2 regions of the Solibaculum intestinale genome follow, and region 1 is predicted to be linked to the other one. Evidence: riboswitches for the same ligand, from Rfam matches in the RefSeq annotation. Region 1 holds a riboswitch; the other holds the start of a gene.
The links. A riboswitch is a leader RNA that binds a small molecule or an ion and turns the genes downstream of it on or off. The one in region 1 is predicted to bind FMN.
Positions count from the first base shown of each region.

Region 2: linked by a shared signal. The riboswitch ahead of WMO26_RS05850 (ECF transporter S component) and the one ahead of WMO26_RS09140 (ECF transporter S component) in region 1 are both predicted to bind FMN.

Region 1 is NZ_JBBMFD010000015.1:41,849-52,013, forward strand. It holds gene WMO26_RS09115 (nitroreductase family protein) at 120-680, opposite strand; gene WMO26_RS09120 (hypothetical protein) at 884-1,069, shown strand; gene WMO26_RS09125 (FHA domain-containing protein) at 1,142-1,582, shown strand; gene WMO26_RS09130 (FtsW/RodA/SpoVE family cell cycle protein) at 1,597-2,868, shown strand; gene WMO26_RS09135 (penicillin-binding transpeptidase domain-containing protein) at 2,865-4,250, shown strand; FMN riboswitch at 4,306-4,461, shown strand; gene WMO26_RS09140 (ECF transporter S component) at 4,661-5,176, shown strand; gene WMO26_RS09145 (flavodoxin family protein) at 5,183-5,746, opposite strand; gene WMO26_RS09150 (DUF6440 family protein) at 5,867-6,052, opposite strand; gene WMO26_RS09155 (hypothetical protein) at 6,049-6,645, opposite strand; gene WMO26_RS09160 (TIGR03905 family TSCPD domain-containing protein) at 6,675-6,944, opposite strand; gene WMO26_RS09165 (NAD(P)-dependent malic enzyme) at 7,053-8,225, opposite strand; gene WMO26_RS09170 (class I adenylate-forming enzyme family protein) at 8,475-10,136, shown strand; gene WMO26_RS09175 (polysaccharide pyruvyl transferase family protein) at 10,161-10,165, shown strand, end outside.
Region 2 is NZ_JBBMFD010000007.1:26,757-36,921, forward strand. It holds gene WMO26_RS05810 (DivIVA domain-containing protein) at 1-541, opposite strand, end outside; gene WMO26_RS05815 (YlmH family RNA-binding protein) at 598-1,359, opposite strand; gene WMO26_RS05820 (cell division protein SepF) at 1,387-1,839, opposite strand; gene WMO26_RS05825 (YggS family pyridoxal phosphate-dependent enzyme) at 1,875-2,612, opposite strand; gene WMO26_RS05830 (biotin/lipoyl attachment domain-containing protein) at 2,590-3,807, opposite strand; gene miaA (tRNA (adenosine(37)-N6)-dimethylallyltransferase MiaA) at 3,858-4,820, opposite strand; gene WMO26_RS05840 (YrvL family regulatory protein) at 4,817-5,260, opposite strand; gene metK (methionine adenosyltransferase) at 5,569-6,756, opposite strand; SAM riboswitch class I at 6,889-6,993, opposite strand; gene WMO26_RS05850 (ECF transporter S component) at 7,074-7,640, opposite strand; FMN riboswitch at 7,747-7,891, opposite strand; gene tuf (elongation factor Tu) at 8,300-9,502, opposite strand; gene fusA (elongation factor G) at 9,637-10,165, opposite strand, start outside.

The DNA of each region.
Region 1 (10,165 bases):
CTTTTCTCAGCCGGCCTAACTATTATATCGGCAACAAAACCTTTTGTCAACACCCATTTTCCGTTTTTTTCTGCACGCTTTTATTGCTGCCTGCATGGTTTTTCAAAGAAACCTCGTCCTTATAAAATATGATACCGGCCCTCCTTCACCACATGAGCAGGCGGATTTTCCTGCGGAACACCGACTCCAACCGAAAGAACCACTTCATGCCCCTGTGGAAGTTTAAGTAGCTTGCGCAATTTTTCTGCCTGCGGCTCAACGAACGCCTCATTGGGCGAACCTAAAATCACGCTGCCAAGGCCTATTCCCTGAGCGGCCAGAGCAATGTTCTCAGCGGCAATGCCGCAGTCGAGATAGCTCCAGAAAGAAGCGGACGGCTCACAGGAAATGAAAAACACCGTGGGCGCGTGAAAATAGATATCCGCATCGGGCTGATTGAGCTTTTGGAGGGTCTCTTCATCGGCGGTTCTCTTCTGCTCCTCAATGGAAGCACGGCTGATTTGCGCGAGAATTTCGGGGTTTTGCACTACAGTAAAATGCCAAGGCTGCCGGTCCATGGCGGAAGGAGACGCCAAAGCCGCTGAAATCAACGCCTGAAGCTGTTCGCCGGTAATCTGCTCGGGACGGTAATCGCGGATGCTGCGGCGGTCTAATATGGCTTGCAAAACACTGGACTTCATGTGACACCCTCCTCAGCTACAGGCGGAATGTCCTATTTTTTCCCTGCCTGTCATAAAATTATTTATAACACGTATTCCCGACGATTGTCAACCTTCTTTCGGTTGCGGGAGTTCTCCGGGCATGCTATAATCGAAATATGAGTACCTTTTCTCCTTTTTCCACATAGGATAGGCTGTATTCTTATGTCCAAGGAGGAATCGGTATGCTGGAGTTCTATGATGGGCTTTCTGTAAATTTAGCGGCGGCAGCCTTCGCCTCTGCTCTGGCCGAAGGCCTGACTTCCGCCGAAATCGGGCTTTTGGCGTCATTTTTCAATGTGGTGGGAGACAGCCTGAACACCCTTGCAATTGCCAAAGCGCGCTGTACCATTTCGGAGCAATCCAAATAAGCGCCCGCCTTTCCCCGTGCGGTCCGGCGGGAGCCTTCCCTGATTCCCGCACGGAAAAGGAGTCTTGCCCAAATGGCTGAATTCTTCGCCGCTTACCCGGCTTTGCAAACCCTTGCGCAGATTCTGTCGGAGGTGCTTCGCTGGCTGGTGATTCTGCCGGTTCTGGGGTTCGCGATCGTATGGTTTCGTTCCATGCGCCAGGACCTTCCGGAAAACACGCCCATCGCCGTGCTGGTAAACGCGGCGACTCGGGATGTAACCCGGATTGTAAACCCGGAAACGGCCATCGGCCGTTCCCGCAACTCGGACATCATTCTGAATTTCCCCACCATTTCCCGCAACCACGCGGTGATCAGCCATCGGAAAAACGGCTGGCTCATCTTCGACACCAACTCGAAAACCGGCGTGTTTGTCAACGGGGAGCGGGTGAAAAAAAGCGCGCCGTTAAAAAACGGGGACGTGATTTCGCTGGGCGGAGTGACCTATGCCTTCAGCGACCGGATTATGGACTAGAGAGGATGTGACGCATGTTGGACAGCATCCGCATAGGCAAGCAAAAAAGCGCAAAGCAAAAGCTGCGCAAACCGGTAACCCAGGCGGGCTTATTCGGCCTGCTGACCATTTTTCAGCTCATCTGCCTGGTCCGCCTTTTGTTCTCCGACCGGGTGATGGAGAATCCGCTGCACCTACTGGCGTTTGTGCTGCTGATCGGAGTGGAGTGGGTCTATTACGGCTTTAGCCGGGCCATCGGGCGGGAACATATCGAGCTGGAGGCTTCCGCCTTTTTCCTCACTTCCATCGGGTTTGTGGCCCTCACCGGGGTGCTCCCCTCGTCCACCTGGATGCAGCTTTTGGGCGTGGTGGCGGGCCTGGTGGTATATAACCTGGTCATCTGGTTTATGGGAAGCATTGACCGGGTGGTGAAATACAAGGTGTGGATCGGGGTCGGCGGCGTGCTGCTGCTGGCGGCCAACCTCATTTTCGGCAGCATCATCTACGGGGCGCAGAACTGGATCAAAATCGGCCCCATTACCTTTCAGCCGTCCGAATTTGTGAAAATTGCTTTTGTGATGACCGGGACGGCTACGCTGGACCGGCTTCAGTCCTCCAGGCACCTGACCTGGTTTCTGGCCTTCTTCGCGGTATGCATGGGCGCCCTTTTCTACATGGGGGATTTCGGCACCGCCTGCATCTTCTTTGTGACCTTCTTGGTCATTGCCTTCATGCGCTCGGGGGACTGGAAGACTCTCATCCTTTTCTGTGCGGGCGCGGCGGCGGGCGCGGCTTTGATTCTTCAATTTAAACCGTATATCGCCAAGCGCTTCGAGGCCTGGCGGCATGTGTGGGAATTCGCGGACACGTCCGGCTATCAGCAGACCCAGCTTCTCATGTCGGTGGCGAGCGGGGGGCTTCTGGGCCTGGGGCCGGGGCTGGGGGTGCTGCACACGGTAGCGGCTTCCACCACCGACCTGATGTTCGGCATCGTGTGCGAGGAATGGGGGCTGCTTTTGGGCGCGGCGGCGGTATCGGTCTATGTGGGCTGGGCGTTGTTTGCCGGCCGGCTCGCCGGGCGCACCCGCTCCTCGGTTTATTCCATCGCCGCCTGTTCGGCTGCTAGCCTGCTTTTGTTCCAGGCGGCGCTCAACCTGTTCGGCGTCACCGATATTCTCCCGCTGACCGGCGTGACCCTCCCCTTCGTCAGCCGGGGCAGTTCTTCTATGATTGCTTGCTGGGGGCTTTTGGGATTTATCAAAGCGGCGGATTCCAGAACCTATAAACAAGGGAGGCTTGCCGCATGAAAAAAGTCATTCATCGGGCCATTTTGGTCTACATCCTCATCGGTCTGTTCTGCATTGGGATGGCCGCCTTTTTCATCACCTGGTTTTGCAACGGGTCGGATTGGGTGATGAACGAACGAAACCGGCACATCTACGCAAACGGCCTGATGCAGAACACCGGCGAAATCTACGACCGGGACGGGGTGAAGCTCGCCTACTCGGAAAACGGACTTCGCTATTACGCAGAGGATCCTGCTGTGCGGGAAGCTTTGCTGCACACGGTGGGCGATACGGAGAACTTCATCTCCAAGAGTATCCAAAAGCAGTTTGCCGCCGGCCTTTCCGGCTATAACCCGGTGGGCGGGGTGCACATGCTGGAGGAATGGAACCAAGGGGGCAAGGTCAACCTGACGGTGAGCGCCCAGGTAAGCCGCGTGGCGCTCGAGCAGCTCGCCGGGCGTAAAGGCGCCGTGTGCGTCTACAATTATAAGACTGGCGAGGTACTCTGCTCGGTGAGCACCCCTTCCTACGATCCTCAAAACAAACCGGACATGGATCCCGATTCCGAGCAGTACCAGGGCGTTTACGTCAACCGGGTCCTGTCCGGCCTCTATCCGCCCGGCTCCACCTTTAAGCTGGTGACGGCGGCCGCCGCCATTGAGAACATTCCCGACATTATGACCCGGGAATTTGTCTGCTCCGGCCAGTATGAGGCTTCCGACGGGGTCATCAAGTGCAACGGCGTGCATGGAAAGCTTACGTTCGAAGAAGCGCTGGCCGAATCGTGCAACACGGTGTTTTCCCAGGTGGCCATTGAACTGGGGACGGTGCGCATGACCGAGCAGGCGCAAAAAATGGGTTTTAACGGGGACTTTACGGTGGACGGCCTTACCTATCCCGGCGGAAGCTACAAGGTGTCGGATGCGGGCGCGGCGGATTTGGGATGGTCGGGCATCGGCCAGTATACCGATATGGCAAACCCCTTTACCATGATGACCATTGCGGGAGGCATCGGCAACGGCGGCACAGTGGTGCAGCCCCGGCTGGTAAACAATGTGCTCGGGCCCTTAAATATCCCCACCCACATCGGTAAAACCGTCGAGGGGGCCAAAATCATGGAAAGCTCTACCGCCTCGATTTTGGCGGACATGATGCACGGGGCGGTGCTCAACAACTACGGGGCCGACAATTTTGCAGGGCTCGATCTGTGCGCGAAAACGGGTACGGCGGAGGTCAACGACTCCTCGAAGCCCCATGCCTGGTTTGTGGGCTTTGTGCGAAACGAGGAAGCGCCGCTGGCTTTCGCGGTGGTGATTGAGAACGGCGGCTCCGGGTTCAAGGCGGCTGGTTCGGTGGCAAACGCGGTGCTGCAATCCTGCGTGGAGGTCTTAAACAAAAAATAGGGGTTGACAAATTGCCCCGTCTTGTTTTACAATGCAAGCCAAAGAAAAAAGTGAATACATTCCTTTGGGCAGGGCGAGCAGGACCTTTTGCGTTCCTGTGATTCCCGACCGGTGGTGATGCCAGCTTTGACTGGATAAGTCCAACAGCCCCAACAGCCGATGCGGTGAGAATCCGCAACCGCCAGTATAGTCTGAATGGGAAAGGAAGAGGAACCCAAATAGCAGGAATTCTCGTGCAGATTGGCGAATTTTCAGTATATTTGGTTTATATTATTACGTTTTGTAATAAAAAATCTTCTTTCCAAAGGAACTTTTGGAAAGAAGATTTTTTTATTTGCGGCGTTAGTCACAGGGTTTGGATCCGCCCTGCGCAAACGTCAAATCTCATTTTGTAAGGGGAGGAATTACCTATGACCAAATCCATGACCACCTTGCAGCGCATTGTTGTCATCGCGCTGTTCGCCGCGTTGACCGCGGTTGCCACCATGTGCATCTCCATCCCGATCCCCGCCACCAACGGCTACATCAACATCGGGGACACCATCGTGTTTATCTCCGCTCTCTTTTTCGGGCCGATTGCCGGAGCCTTGTCTGGCGGCATCGGCTCAATGCTGGCGGACCTTCTGCTGGGCTACGCCCACTGGGCCCCCTTCTCCCTGCTCATCAAGGCAGCGGAAGGTGCGGTGTGCGGCCTGATCGCCTACAAGGCTCTCAAGGGCAAAAAGTATTCCTGGCGGGCAATTGTTGGCATGATTGTGGCGGGGCTCGTAATGGTGCTGGGTTACTTCATCGGCGGCACCATTCTCAAGGGCTCCTGGGAGGTGGCCCTCACCTCCGTTCCCTCCAACCTGATTCAAGGAGGCGTATCGGCGGGGCTGGCCCTTGTTTTGTCGGTGCTGCTCAAGCAGGTGAAATACTTCCGGTAACGGGACCTACTTTTTCAGGGTGTTTAAGAGGGCGGCCATGTTTTTGCCCAGCGTTTCAAAGGTGCGGACTCCTTCTTCGTCCTTCTGGGCGTCTCCGATGTCCCGGGCGAGAGTCAGGTTCCAGTAAGTGGAGCCGGGGACAATCATCTGTTTGATGCCGAAGAAGAAGTTGATGGCGGAATAGGCGAAGGCACCTCCTGCCCGCCGGGCGGCAACCACGGGAGCGCCCACCTTGCCGGCCAGGGTCTGGCCCAGGGCGGAACCCGCCCGGTCGATGAGGGCTTTGGTTTCGGTGTTGATGTTGGCAAAATAGACCGGCGAACCGATGAGGATGCCGTCGGCCTCCCTCATCTTGTCTATATACCCGTTCATCCCGTCATCTGGCAGAACGCAACGGCCGCCGTTTTTCTTACATCCGCCGCAGGCCCGGCAGCCGGCCAAGGTATGGCCGCCTACCTGGACAAGCTCCGTGTCGATTCCCGCTTGTTCCAATTCTCCGAGCACCACCTTCAGGCTGAACGCGGTGTTCCCGTTTTTGCGGGGGCTTCCGTTGAACGCGACTACTTTCATAGATAATGCTCCTTTCTCCAAGGGAGGATGGAAAACCATCCCATCGTTATGTACAAAAGCCGGAGCTCCCACGCTGGACAAACAGCGCGGGGCCCCGGCTTAGTTGCTTACGATACCGGATTATTCCTCCTGCTGCACCGGTGTGATCACCGGCTTGCCGTCGCGCCCGAGCATTACGGTCAGCCCGCCCGCGTATCCGGAAGCATGGTATAGGTAATTGACCCCGGTTTCCTGGTCCACCCAGATTTCGAAGATGTCCATAACTCCTTGACTGAAGATTTTTCGAAATCGATCGGATTTTTTCATCGGCTTTCTTCCTTTCCTGCCGGTTCTTCCTTGACAAAACCGGTGTGTTCGGCCATGCTCTGGATCACGTCCAGAAAACGCAGGTAGAGCGCCTTGCCTAACTGGGCGCAAACGCTGTCCCCCGGTCGGCCGCAGAGCATGGCAAAGGTCTGGCCGATGGCGGCCGCTACATCGCGGCCCCGGTGGTACTCGAGAAAATAGAAGGAGAAGGCAAAGGAGCGCTCCACATCGTCGTAAATTTGGGGCGCGTCCCGTTTGAGCGTTTCATAAAAGGTGGACAGAGCCGCCCGGGCACAGTGGGCATTTGGAACATATTTGTCAAACCCCACCACGGCCGCAAAGGCCAGCAGCATCTGGCGCTGCTCGCGCATCTGGGCGTTCTCCGAGCTGTCCATTCCGAAAAAGCTTTCCCCGTTGTCGGCGTATACCTCGGCTGCCGCTGCCGCACCCAAGCCCCGGGCTTTTTCCAGGTTTCCGTTTTCCTTTTCCCGGCTGAGTTCCCGCAGGGACGCTTCCGCGTCTAAGTCCGCCGAGGAGGAAATCTCCCGGGACGGATGGCTGCCGGCAATGCGGATGTCGTTGTCTTCACACATGGGAATGCCTCCCTTTGTTTCTTTTGAATCTAGTCTTTCTGCTCGCGGTCCTGCTTGTCCTTGGCCTTGCGCACGGCGATGGCTAGCTGGTCGGGACAGGAGGTGGACTTAAACCCGCAGGTTGTCCCCTTCAACAAGGTTTCCACCTGATCGACGGTCATTCCCTGCACCAGCTTGGCGATCCCCTTTAAGTTGCCGTTGCAGCCGCCGTCGAACCGGACCGATTCAATTTTGTCCCCGTCGAGCGTCACATGGATGGCCCGCGAACAGGTACCTTTGGTTTGATAGACGTATTCCATGAATTTCGTTCCCGCCTTTTGCTGTTTGGTCCGCAAGCGGGAAAAGAGGCCGTTCTCTACGGTATATGCAGCCCTGTCCCGCTCTATACTATGGATGAAAAAGAATGGTCAAATCCGCGCGATTCCTTCCGCCTTTGCGGCTGCGGCCACCGCCTTTGCCACCGCGTCGGCCACGCCCGGTTCAAAAGCCTCGGGCAGGATATACGAGTCACAGAGCTTGTCCGCCGGGACAAAGTCCGCCAGCGCCTTGGAAGCCGCCACCTTCATGCCCTCGGTAATGTCCCGCGCCCGCACGGCCAGCGCCCCTTTGAAGATGCCGGGGAAGGCCAGCACATTGTTGATCTGATTGGGATAGTCCGACCGGCCGGTGCCCACCACGGCCGCGCCGCCCGCCTTGGCTTCGTCGGGCATGATTTCGGGGATGGGATTTGCCATGGCGAACACCACCGGATCCTTTGCCATGGAGGAGACCATTTCCCTGGTCACAAGCCCCGGGCGGGAAACGCCGATGAACGCGTCCGCCCCTTTGAGCACGTCGGCCAGAGTCCCTTGTTTTCTCTCCCGGTTGGTGACCGCCGCCATCTCCTTCTGCGCAGGATTAAGCCACTCGGCCCCTTCGTACACGGCGCCTTCCTTGTCGCACAAAATCAGGCTGCCCACCGAAAGCTGCAAGAGGAGCTTGCCGATGGCGATGCCCGCCGCGCCCGCGCCGTTGATGACCACGGTAGCGTCCTTAAGCCGCTTGCCCACCACCTTGAGTGCGTTTTGCATAGCGGCGGCGGCGATGATGGCGGTGCCGTGCTGATCGTCGTGAAAAACCGGGATATCACAGCATTCCTTGAGGCGGCGCTCGATTTCAAAGCAGCGGGGGGCGGAAATGTCCTCCAGGTTGATGCCGCCGAAGCTTTTGGAAATGAGGCGGACGGTTTCGACAATTTCATCCGGGTCCTTGCTGTCCACACAAATGGGGAACGCGTCCATGTCCGCAAATGCCTTAAAGAGGGCACATTTGCCTTCCATGACCGGCATGGCGGCCTCAGGACCGATGTCCCCCAGGCCCAAAACGGCGGTGCCGTCGGTGACCACCGCCACTAGGTTATGCCGTCTCGTCAGCTCATAGGATTTCGACGGGTCCTTCTCAATAACCAGGCAGGGCTCCGCTACTCCCGGCGTGTACGCAAGGGACAGCTCCTCCCGGCTGTTCACCGGGACGGTGGCCTTGACTTCGATCTTTCCTTTCCATTCGTAGTGCTTTTGCAGCGCCAGTTCCTTGATGTCCATCCTTTTCCTCCCTATCGCCGCAGATTCCCTGTTAAAGCCCGAACCCGCGGCCGGGCAAGGGCAAAAAGAATTGCTTTTTCCCCCTGCCTGCTCTATAATGAATAACGAAATAAGTCTATTTATTATACACCATGCCAGTCTTCAAAACAAGTGTTCGCGGCGGCAAAGGGCAGAGAAAAGCAAGGCGCGGTTCCCTCCCCTTTGCCGCGGCCGGATTTCCATAAATCTACTGCAAAGGATGTATCCGAAATGAGCATCGATCTTCCTATGCTCGACACTATGTACGAGCAGCTGCACGCCACCGTGGAGCGGTATCCCAATTCCACGGCCCTGATTTACTACGGCACCCATCTTTCCTTTTCCCAGCTTGACGACCTGGTCAACGGCTGCGCGGCCGGCCTGAAAGCGCTGGGAGTCAAAAAAGGGGACCGGGTGACCATCTGTATGCCGAACCTTCCCCAGACCATCGCCGTAATTTATGCGGTCAATAAAATCGGGGCGGTGTGCAACATGCTCCATCCTCTATCTGCGGCGTCGGAGGTAAAGCATGGGGTAGAGCTGGTGAAAAGCAAGGTGGCGTTCTGCTTTGATATTTCGGAAAAGGCTTTTGACGGTCTCCCCGTTACCTTAATCTGCTGCAAAACCGCCCAGTTCTTCGAAAAAACCCCGGTGGGTTTTGTGCGGGGCAAGGTGTACCTGCACCGCACAAAGGACAAGCGGGCTCCGGCCCAGGTGGGGCATAAGCTCAGCTGGCAGGGCTTCTTGGACGGGGGCAAGGCCTACCTCAAGCGTCACGGGATTCCGCCCACGGTAGGCACACGGGACGATACGGCCGCCATTATGTACACCGGCGGCACCACCGGCAGCCCCAAAGGGGTCATGCTTTCCAACGACGCGGTCAACCACCTGTCCTTCCAGATGTTCCCCATCGCCAAGGACGTGCTGGCGTCCGACGGGATGCTGGGAGCGCTGCCGGTCTTTCACGGGTTCGGTTTCGCGCTGTGTATGCACACGGCTATGTGTGTGGGAATGCGGTACGCGCTCATTCCCCGCTTTGACCCGAAAGACTGCTGCAGCATGATTTTAAAAGAAAAAATCTCGCTGATTTTCAGCGTTCCCGCCTTCTTTGAAGGGCTTCTCAAGTGCGGCGGCCTCAAGGGACAGGACCTTTCCTTCATCCGACTGGTGGGTTCGGGGGGCGACATGGTTTCCGACGATCTGAAAGCGCGGATGGACGCTCTGCTCAAGGAGGGCGGCTCGAATACCTATCTCATCTCCGGGTACGGGCTGACCGAGTGCGTCACCGCCTGCACCATGGCCCCGCCGGCGGAGAAAGTGGGTACCGGCTGTGTGGGGACTCCTTTTGATGGAAACGAGATGAAGGTGGTGCGCCTTGGTTCCACGGAGGCGGTTTTAGAGGAAGACGGGGAAATCTGCATCACCGGCCCGACGCTGATGAAGGGATACTGGCAGGATGAGGAGGAGACCGCCAAGGTGCTCAAGCGCCATGCGGACGGCAAGCTTTGGCTGCATACGGGGGACATCGGGCGCATCGGCAGGGACGGGCAGCTTTACTTCAAGCAGCGGCTCAAGCGGGTGCTTAAGGTGTCCGGGTACCTGATTTATCCGTCGGTGATCGAGGAACGGCTGCGGTGCAACTCCCTGGTGGAGGACTGCTGCGTGGTAGGGGTGCAGACCGCAAGCGGCACCAAAGTCAAGGCTTATGTGGTGCCCCAGAGGCCAGCGAAAACGCAAACCGAACAGGAACTCCTGGCGGAAGAGCTCAAACGTTATTCTTCCCAGACCCTCAACCGGTGGAGCATCCCGGCCCAGGTGGAGTTTCTCCCGGAGCTTCCCCGTACCAAGATCGGGAAGGTGGACTTCAAGGCGTTGGAAGCCAGGCAGTCCTGACGTTGGGCAAAGGAGGACGCATTTTTGAA
Region 2 (10,165 bases), on a different contig from region 1:
CCTCAGGCGCCTGCGCCTGGGTATCCGGTTCCGCTTCCCCGGCCTCTTCCTTGGGTGCTTCCTCGTCGGGCAGAGAGGAAATCAGCTCAATGTGCTCCCGGTAAATGGAGATGAGCCGCGCCTTAAAGCCGCTGACCTCCTGGCGGAGGTTCGCTAGCTGCTCCTTTTCCCGCTCGATTTGGCGGTTGGTATCGCCGATGATGGCATCCGCCTGCACGGTAGCCTCCTTCATAATTTCCTGCACCTGGGCCTGGGCGTCCCCCTTGATTTTATCCGCCTCGGCATTGGCCTGGTCCAGCACTTCCTTGGCGGTCTTCTTGGCGGAGACCATGATTTCGCGTATTTCATCGCTCTCGCTGCGGTACTCCTCAATCTTGGCCGCCAGCACCTGCAGCTTCTGAATCAGCTCCTGGTTGTCCTTAAACAGCTTCTCGCAGGTTTCCAAAACCTCTTCCCGAAACACATCCACATCGTCCGACTTGTAGCCACCGAAGGTGGAACGCCCGATAGCGTAATCCCGAATCTGTGCAATGGTAAGCATGGTATCTTCCTCCCTTGCCTTCTGATCAAAATCCGGCATAGCGCCGGAAAAACCTCTTATAAATACTGCTCCGCCTTCAGACGAAGCCGACCCTTTTTGGTAAGTGGTCCCACCTGGGTGATTTGAAACCGGCCGCTTCCCCGGACCGACAGGGTATCCCCTTCCTTTACCGTCCCGCTGACCGCAGTAACCGGCAGATGATTGACCGCAACGAGCCCCGCTGCAATCCGCCGGGCGGCTTCCTCCCGGGAAACCCGGCAGACGGACGCCACCACCGCGTCCAGCCGCGGGGAAGCAACCGTATCGGTAAGCTCCTTGGTTCCCTTTCCTTGCGGGAGCCCGTCGGGCAAACCCTCGATGAGCTGCACGCCCACGCCCCCGACCTTTTCCATCTGGTTCAAAACAAAGGGGACGATCTCTTTGAGTAAAAACAAAACAGCCAGCCCTTCGCCTACCAGTATGTCCCCCACGCAGTCCCGCCGGATACCCTGGGCCATCAGCGTGCCTAGGAAATCCCGGTGGGTCAGGGTATCCCTCGGGCGGTAACGCACCGTTAGGGGGACAACGGGAAAGAAATCTTCCTCTGGGTAAATTTCCCATGGAAAGATGCCAAGAACCACCCGCAGGGCGCCCTCATAGCCGCCGAACAGGTGGGCCTGTACCTCATGCTCCCGGCGGATCGCCGCCGACGCGACCGCCGCCTGCCTTTCGTCCAGAAAGCCGACGAAGCACGGCTTTGTCCGTTTGGCACAAAGCCGCGCCGCGTCGGTTACACGGGCCAAAAGCAATTCATCTGTGTTGTTCTCTGTTCGCCGCAAACGAAACCTCCAAAAGGCCGTCAGCCTTTAGAAATAGACGCCGTTGCTCTCCAGCTCGTCGAGCAGGTCGCCCATGATCCCTACGTTATAGGGGGTAATGATAAACGTATTGGTGGACACCCGTTTGATCTGACCGTTGTTGGCGTAGGCTACGCCACTCAAAAAGTCGATCAGGCGGCGGGCAACCTCCTTATTGGTGGCTTCCAGGTTGAGCACCACCGTGCGCTTGGAATTGAGATGGTCGGCAATGGAGGAAGCGTCGTCAAACCGCTCGGGCTTGACCAGCACCACCTGAAGCTGGGCGGTGGCATGGATGTTGACCACCTTGTTGCCGCGCTTTGCTTCGGTCACCGTTTCCCGGTGGGGTTCCTCGGGCTTGGTGACGAACTCGTCCAGGTCCTCAGGGGTATCCTCATAATCGTCGTCGTACTCTTCGTCCGGCGCGCCCATAATATTGCGAAACTTGTCCATGAATCCCATGCTGTCTGCCTCCTGTCGTTTCCTTTGTTCTATCGTTATTTTGAATACGTTCGATGTCCAAAAAGAGCCGTTCCCGGCCGGATGTAGTTAGCGCCCTCCAGGATCGCTTCCTCATAATCCGCCGACATGCCCATGGACAAAAAGTCCATGGAAATATTATCGGATGTTTTGTCCTTTCTGTCAAGGAACAGTTGGGTCATCTGCGAAAAATATTGACGTACTTCCCCTGCGGTTTCACAAATCGGCGGAATCGCCATCAGGCCGCGCACCCGCACCGCCTGCATTTCGCCGATTTTTCCCAATAGCTCATCCAACGCCTCCGGCAGAACGCCGCCTTTGTTTTCCTCCCGCCCGATGTTTACCTCCACCAAGCAGTCGGTCACCACGTCCTTTTGCACGCTTACCCGGTTGATTTCCTGGGCCAGGTGAGCGCTGTCCACCGACTGGATCATCTCCACCAGGCCGATGACCTTGCGCACCTTGTTGGTTTGCAGAGTGCCGATGATCTGGGCTTTGCAGTTGGACAGATCCAACTGGTCGTACTTTTCCAAAAATTCCTGCACCCGGTTTTCCCCGATATGGGTCATGCCGCAGTGGATAGCGTGGTTGATGATCTCCACCGGCACCGTCTTGGTCACGGCGAGAATGGTAATATCCTCCGGCGCACGGCCCGACCTGACTGCCGCCTCGCCTACCTTTTCTTTTAGTACCCGGATGTTTTCCTCCACCCGGCGAAAGACTGCTTCCCGTTCATCGTTGGACAACCTTTCCATCGGCTAGCTCCTTTCCCGAAACAATGATCTCATCGTAAAGTTCCAGCGTTCCGGCGCCTCCGTCGGAACGTACGATCATATAGGTATCCGCCGTATAAACCGGCTCGATGGTAACAAAATGAGCGGTGATCCCTTCCAGGATGTAGACCCCCATCTTCCCGTCCACAAAGTGCACGGCGTTCGTGTCCACCCGCAGGCCGGAGATGGTGCGAAAACGCAGGGTAACCGGCTGCTTTCGGAAGGTGGACAGGTCCGCGGAAATCGTGTTGGCCCGCAGCACTACCGCCGACTGGCCGTTTTGCGCGGGACTGATGGAAAGCACCGTGACGGGAATTTCCGTGGTGGTAAGGCTCGGCACCTGCATCACCAAAGTAGTTCCAGCCGTCAAGGTCTGAACCCGTTCCTCGGGCAGAAGGCAGAGATAGTACCAGTCGGAATCCTCGGCCACCTTCCCGATGGCGTTCCCGTTCCCGGCGGAACGCTGCGTGGCAATCAGGTTTCCGATCTCTTCTGTCGTCATAGAGGTAAGGGTGGACAGATCGGTCAGGTTTTCATAGCCGTCCACTTCTGAAAAGAAAAAGCCCGCCTGAGTCGTGGTGATCGTCTGGGCTTCTCCGGAAAACTTGGAAGAAAGCGAGTCGAGCTGCGCCGTCAAATCAGAAATACGTTCGTTGAAATTCTCCGCCTTCCCGGTAATCAGCTGACGGCGGTTTAATAGATTCAAAAGCTGCTCCTTGGATTCCTCCAGGGCAGAATACTGCCCGCTGTCCGCCTGGCCGATGACCGAAAGCAACCGTTCCTTGATCTGCTTATCGATGTTCTCCACCGTGATGACGCCTTTGCCGGTGGAATTCTGAATGTCCTTAAGTTCTTTGATTTCCCGCTCGAGCCGTTCGGCGGTGGAACGGGCATGAGCCTCCTGGGCGCTGTTGTAGACATAGGCCACCGTTCCGTCCACTGGAACGTGTCCCCCGTCCTCCACCGCGTAGGAGATTTCCCCGGAGCCCGTGAAAGAAAGCACCGTTTCCTCCCGCAGAGCGAGGCCTTCCACCGTAATGGTATCTTCCATCTCCATGGAGAGGGCGGTCTCCACCCCGACTTTCGAGCTGTTGGCGCTGTAAATCTGAAAGACGATGTACACGCACAAAAGCAGGGCGGCAAGGCCCAGCAAAACCCTCGGTATCACCTTTCCCATTCTGCGAAAGCCCGCCTCCTTTCCCCTTCGTTGGGGGCTGTCCCGTTTTGTTATACTTGTTGGTTATTATAGCATAGCAGGCCCTGCATTTCCACCCATTTTGCCGCCTCATCGGCAATTGCCTGAAAATTCCTCTCATCATCCAAATACAGCCAGTGTACCCATTGCTCCCGTTTAAACCAAGTCATCTGCCGTTTGGCATACCTCCTGGTTTCCATCTTCAGCTTGTCCGCTGCCTGGGTGAGCGAACATTCCCCTTCGAAATAAGGAAACAGTTCCTTATAACCGATGGCCTGCAGCGCCGTCTTCCCGCCGCTCCGGTATATCTCCCGAGCTTCTTCGCACAGTCCGTTTTCCAGCATCTCGTCCACCCGGCGGTCGATTCGTTCGTAGAGCAAGGCCCGATTCCGGAAGGCGAGACCCACCACAGCGGGATGATAGGGAGACGGCTTTGCCCTGGCTTCCTGCTGCTGGCGGGACATGGGTACCCCCGTCAGCCGGTACACCTCGATGGCCCGAATAATTCTCCCCAGATTGTTGGGATGCAAAGCGGATGCAGAAGAAGGGTCAAAGCTGCGAAGCTCCTCTAAAAGCCCTTCCCCGCCCTCCTTTTCGGCTCGCTTTTGCAGCTCCTCGCGAAGGGCAGGGTCGCTTTGCAGCGGAGCGAACTGGATGTGGTTGAGAAGGGAGGAGATATATAGCCCGGTGCCGCCCACTAAAATGGGCAGCTTTCCCCGCCCGGTGATCTCCGCGATCTTCTCCCGGGCCAAATCGCACCAGGCCGCCACGGAGAACGCCTCACCGGGGTCGAGAAAATCCAGCAGGTGATGGGGGACTCCCTCCATCTCCTCTTGGGTGGGCTTTGCTGTCCCTACCGTCATACCTTTGTATACCTGCATGGAATCAGCCGAGATCACTTCCCCGTCCAGCCGCTTGGCCAGCGCGACCCCCAGACGGGTTTTTCCGGACGCGGTGGGACCCACCACCCCGGCCACCAGGATTTTCTCTCTCATCCGCTGGTTCCTCCCTGCGTTTTATCCGGACCCGGCTTGCCCCAGTGCTGCGCCACCAGCTGGATAATACAAAACAGCAGGGCAAACAGGAAAATGGTGGCTTCCTTTACGGCAATGCCGCCGATGAACAAGTCCAGCATCTCCAGAAGCAGCATGCTGGTCAGCACGTCCAGAACACCGAACCACAGGCATTTCACCAGAAAGGTACGGATCAGGCCCATTCGCCAAAGTGTGCGTACCAATGCCTGGATGAACACGGAAATAGGCAGGCCAAAGAGCACGAAGCAGCCGAAATACAAAAGCACGGAGGGAAAGCTGGTATAGGTATAGCCCAGCAGGTGAAAAACGCCGATTCCAAGAACCGTTACCACCGCGATTAATACCACCAGCAGCAAAAATATCAGCAGCACCGTCGGCAGCCATTGCCTTATTCGTTTCATCCCGATCCCTCCCCTCTCGCATTTTCCTTGTCTTTTATGGACCAAAATTGTTTGTCCTTATATAAAATCAATCTGTTTCTTGCAATGCGCAAAGTTTTCCTCTTATGTTTTACCAATCCCTGCTCTCCAGCGGGGAAATTCGTTGGGGGCTTTCCATCTGCTGCGCATCCAGCGTCTCTCTGAAAGCCGCTCTGCCGGACAAGTCTTCTCACCGATCATGAAAAAGAAACAGGGAAAACAACATGGTTTTCCCTGTTTCTTATTATAAAGCCGACGGGCTTCCCTGTCAATCCGTCTTCCTGTGACAATTACCGGCCTAGGGCCGCTTTCAGGGCATCCACCCGGTCGGTGCGCTCCCAGCGTACATCCAGATCCTCCCGGCCCATATGGCCGAAGGCGGCCAGCTTGCGGTAGATGGGGCGGCGCAGGTCCAGATCGCGGATGATGGCGGCCGGGCGCAGGTCAAACACCTGTTCCACCGCCTGCTCGAGCTGTTCGTCGGACACTACGCCGGTGCCGAAGGTATCCACCAGAACGGACACTGGAGAAGCCACCCCGATGGCGTATGCCAGCTGGATTTCACACTTCTTCGCAAGGCCGGCGGCTACGATGTTCTTGGCTACCCAGCGGGCCGCATATGCAGCCGAGCGATCCACCTTAGTGGGGTCCTTCCCGGAGAAGGCGCCGCCGCCGTGGCGGGCGTATCCGCCGTAGGTATCCACAATGATCTTGCGGCCGGTGAGGCCCGCGTCCCCGTTGGGACCGCCGGTGACAAAGCGGCCGGTGGGATTGATGAAGTACCGGGTATCCCCGTCCAACAGCTCCTTGGGCAGAACCGGTTCGATCACGTTGGCCACAACGTCCTTGCGAATCTGCTCAAGGGTCACGTCCGGATCGTGCTGGGCGGAGACCACCACCGTGTCCACCCGAACCGGGCGGTCGTCCTCGTATTCGACGGTGACCTGGGTCTTGCCGTCGGGGCGCAGGTAGGTAAGGGTTCCGTCACGGCGCACATCGGAAAGCCGCTTGGCAAGCCGGTGGGCCAGGGAAATGGGAAGGGGCATCAGCTCCTTGGTTTCGTCGCAGGCATAACCGAACATCATGCCCTGGTCGCCCGCACCAATGCGGTCGTCGTCCCCGGTCTGGCCCTCCTCGCGCACTTCAATGGCGGCGTTTACCCCCTGGGCAATATCGCCCGACTGCTCGTCGATGGCAGTAAGCACCGCGCAGGTATTGCCGTCAAAACCGCAGTCGCTGCTTTGGTATCCGGTTTCGTTGACTACCTCGCGCACCAGCTTGGGGATATCCACGTAGCAGTTGGTGGAGATCTCGCCATACACCAGCACCATCCCGGTCACTGCCGACGTTTCGCAGGCTACGCGCGCCATAGGATCCTTCGCGAGCATGGCGTCCAGGATGGCGTCTGAAATCTGGTCGCAAAGCTTATCCGGATGCCCCTCAGTCACCGATTCGGACGTAAATAATTTTCTGCTCATTGCTGTACCTCCCATATATGTTTCCTTGGTAAACCGCACTTAGTCTACCCCATTCGTCTCTCGGCTTTCTTACGAAAAACCGTCGTTTTTCTGACAACAAAAAAGCGTCCGCCATAAACCAGCGGACGCATTTCCTCATCTTTCGGTTTATAACCGCAGGATTTGGCACCTTTCCGTTTCAACACGGAGGTTGCCGGGCTTCACCGGGCCTGTTCCCTCAGCCGCTCTTGATAAGTCGTATTCAATTGTTTCGACAGTATAGCACAAATAGCCGTCCCTGTCAATGCATCTGCATTGGAAATGCCGGTTTCATCGGATTACCGCGTCTTGCCTTCCCGCAGCTGGCGGATGTACCCGGCCAAAGGCAATGTAATGAGGAAAGCGATGGCGGAATTGACGGAGGAAATGATAAGGTTGAACGGAATGATGAAGGGAAGCAGCGCGTCTCGGACCACCTCATAGGGATTTCCATAGAAATGCACGGTGAAAATCAGGTTGAGCGGTACCATCAGCGCCGTCCTCGCCAGGCATCCGATCACTAGGCCAACCGCCAGCCAGCCGGTCTTGGGCTTCCACCGGTAGAACAGCCCTGCCGCCAGCACCATCGCCCCGGAAGCACAGAAATGCATCACCAGGCCTACCCAGCCGTCGGGGCTTAACAGGAACGCCTGGATGGTGCTGACCACCAGCAGAATGCACAGGCCCGCCGCCGGCCCGTAGATGATGGTTCCGATGAGCACCGGGACGTCCGCCATGTCGTACACTAGGTAAGGCGCGCCGGGGAACAGCGGGAACCGGATGAGCAGGACCAGAACCACCGACAAAGCGCAGAGCATAGCCATCACGGAAATTTTAGTCACATTGGATTTGGTTGCCGTTTGCATTGTTACCACTCCTTACATTAGAAGGAGCCGTCTTGCCTGAGATTGGAAAGCAAAAACCCCGCGGAAATGTTCCGCGGGGCGCAAAGACGCTTTTCTACAAAGAAAGCGCCGCTTCTTCCATCCGGACTATACCGTCGGCCCCGGAATCCAACCGGAGTCAACCGCGCCGTAAACGGCGCCGCTCGCGGGCTTGTCGGCAACCTTGCCGCATTACCGCCGGTGGGGAATCACACCCCGCCCCGAAGACAGCTTCTTTTATTATTTATTATAATAGCACCCACGTGAACCCCTGTCAAGAACCCGGCCTGTCCTTTTCCGACTGTTTCTGCATCTGCGGCTACCCGGATGTCCGTTTTCCGTACGCCAACACGTCCGAAAGCATGCTGCTCAGACCCGGTATGGACAGCAGCGGGCTCCATCATGAAGCAGGACATTCTTTCTGCACGTTTTCAGATCCGACATGGTGGGATATCCCTATCCTCGGTGCCCGGATAGACGGTATCCATGTTTCACTGGGCCTGCCAGTCTCCTTCCCTGTTCTCATTGCGCCTACTGCCAGGACCCGTATATTCTTCAATAGGCCAAGTGTGTGCCGTCCTTTTCTATCAGCACAAAAAAGGAGCTGTCTCTAATGAGACAGCTCCCTGCACAAACGAAACTTATTCGTTGATGGCGGTAACAACGCCGGAACCAACGGTACGGCCGCCTTCACGGATAGCGAAGCGCAGACCTTCCTCGATGGCGATGGGGGTGATCAGTTCCACGTCCATGTCCACGTTGTCGCCGGGCATGCACATCTCAACACCCTCGGGCAGAGAGATGACGCCGGTCACGTCGGTGGTACGGAAATAGAACTGAGGACGGTAGTTGTTGAAGAAGGGGGTGTGACGGCCGCCTTCATCCTTGGTCAGAACGTAAACCTGGCCCTTGAACTTGGTATGCGGATGGATGGAACCGGGCTTCGCCAGAACCTGGCCGCGCTCGATTTCATTTCTCTGGATACCGCGCAGCAGAGCACCGATGTTGTCGCCAGCCTCGGCATAGTCGAGGAGCTTGCGGAACATTTCGATACCAGTAACAACCGTCTTGCGGCTTTCGTCAGCCAGACCGACGATTTCGACTTCTTCCTGGAGCTTGAGCTGGCCTCTCTCCACTCTGCCGGTGGCAACGGTGCCGCGGCCAGTGATAGTGAAGACGTCCTCAACCGGCATCAGGAAGGGCAGGTCGGCCTTACGTTCCGGAGTCGGAATGTACTCGTCGACCGCATCCATCAGCTCGTGAATGCACTTGTATTCGGGAGCATTGGGATCCTTGGAGGTAGACTCCAGGGCCACCAGAGCGGAACCCTTGATGATCGGGGTGTCGTCGCCCGGGAACTCGTATTCGTTGAGGATGTCGCGGATCTCCATCTCGACAAGCTCAAGCAGCTCAGGATCGTCAACCTGATCGACCTTGTTCATGAACACAACGATGTAGGGAACGCCCACCTGACGGGAGAGCAGGATGTGCTCACGGGTCTGAGGCATCGGGCCGTCCGCAGCGGACACGACCAGGATCGCGCCGTCCATCTGAGCAGCACCGGTGATCATGTTCTTAACATAGTCGGCATGGCCGGGGCAGTCGACGTGCGCATAGTGGCGCTTGTCGGTCTGATACTCAACGTGAGCGGTGTTGATGGTGATACCACGCTCTCTCTCTTCCGGCGCCTTATCGATGTTGGCGTAATCGACGAAATCCGCATCGCCCTCGAGGTTGAGAACCTTGGTGATCGCCGCAGTAAGAGTAGTCTTACCATGGTCAACGTGGCCGATGGTACCGATGTTTACATGGGGCTTGCTTCTTTCGAACTTTGCCTTTGCCATTGGAATATCCTCCTTTTATATACGCTTTCTTTTCTCCGTTCAATTGGTCCGGGATAATAACCCCATTCTACCAATGAATGCATCAAAATTCAAGCATTTTTTGTAATTCTGCCAAAAATGGTGAGAAAGAAACCTTAGTCTTCCTTCTTCACACGGCTGGCAATGATTTTGTCCGCCACAGACTTCGGAATTTCGCTGTAGTGGCTGGGCTCCATGGAATACTGGCCGCGTCCCTGGGTCTTCGAACGCATGTCGGTCGCGTAGCCGAACATTTCGGACAGCGGAACGAATGCGTTGATCTGCTGGCCGCCGGGGATGGCGTCCATGCCCTGCATCTGGCCGCGGCGGGAGTTGATGTCGCCGATGACATCGCCCATGTATTCCTCCGGAACAATGACGACCACCTTCATCACCGGTTCCAAGAGAACCGGATCCGCCTTGCGCATGGCCTCCTTGAAGGCCATGGAACCGGCGATCTTAAACGCCATTTCCGAGGAGTCCACTTCGTGATAGGAGCCGTCGTACAGCGTTACCTTCACGTCGACTACCGGGTAGCCGGCGAGCACGCCGGAAAGCATTGCGCCCTGAATACCCTGGTCAACCGCCGGGATGTATTCCTTCGGGATCGCGCCGCCCACGATGGCGTTGATGAACTCATAGCCC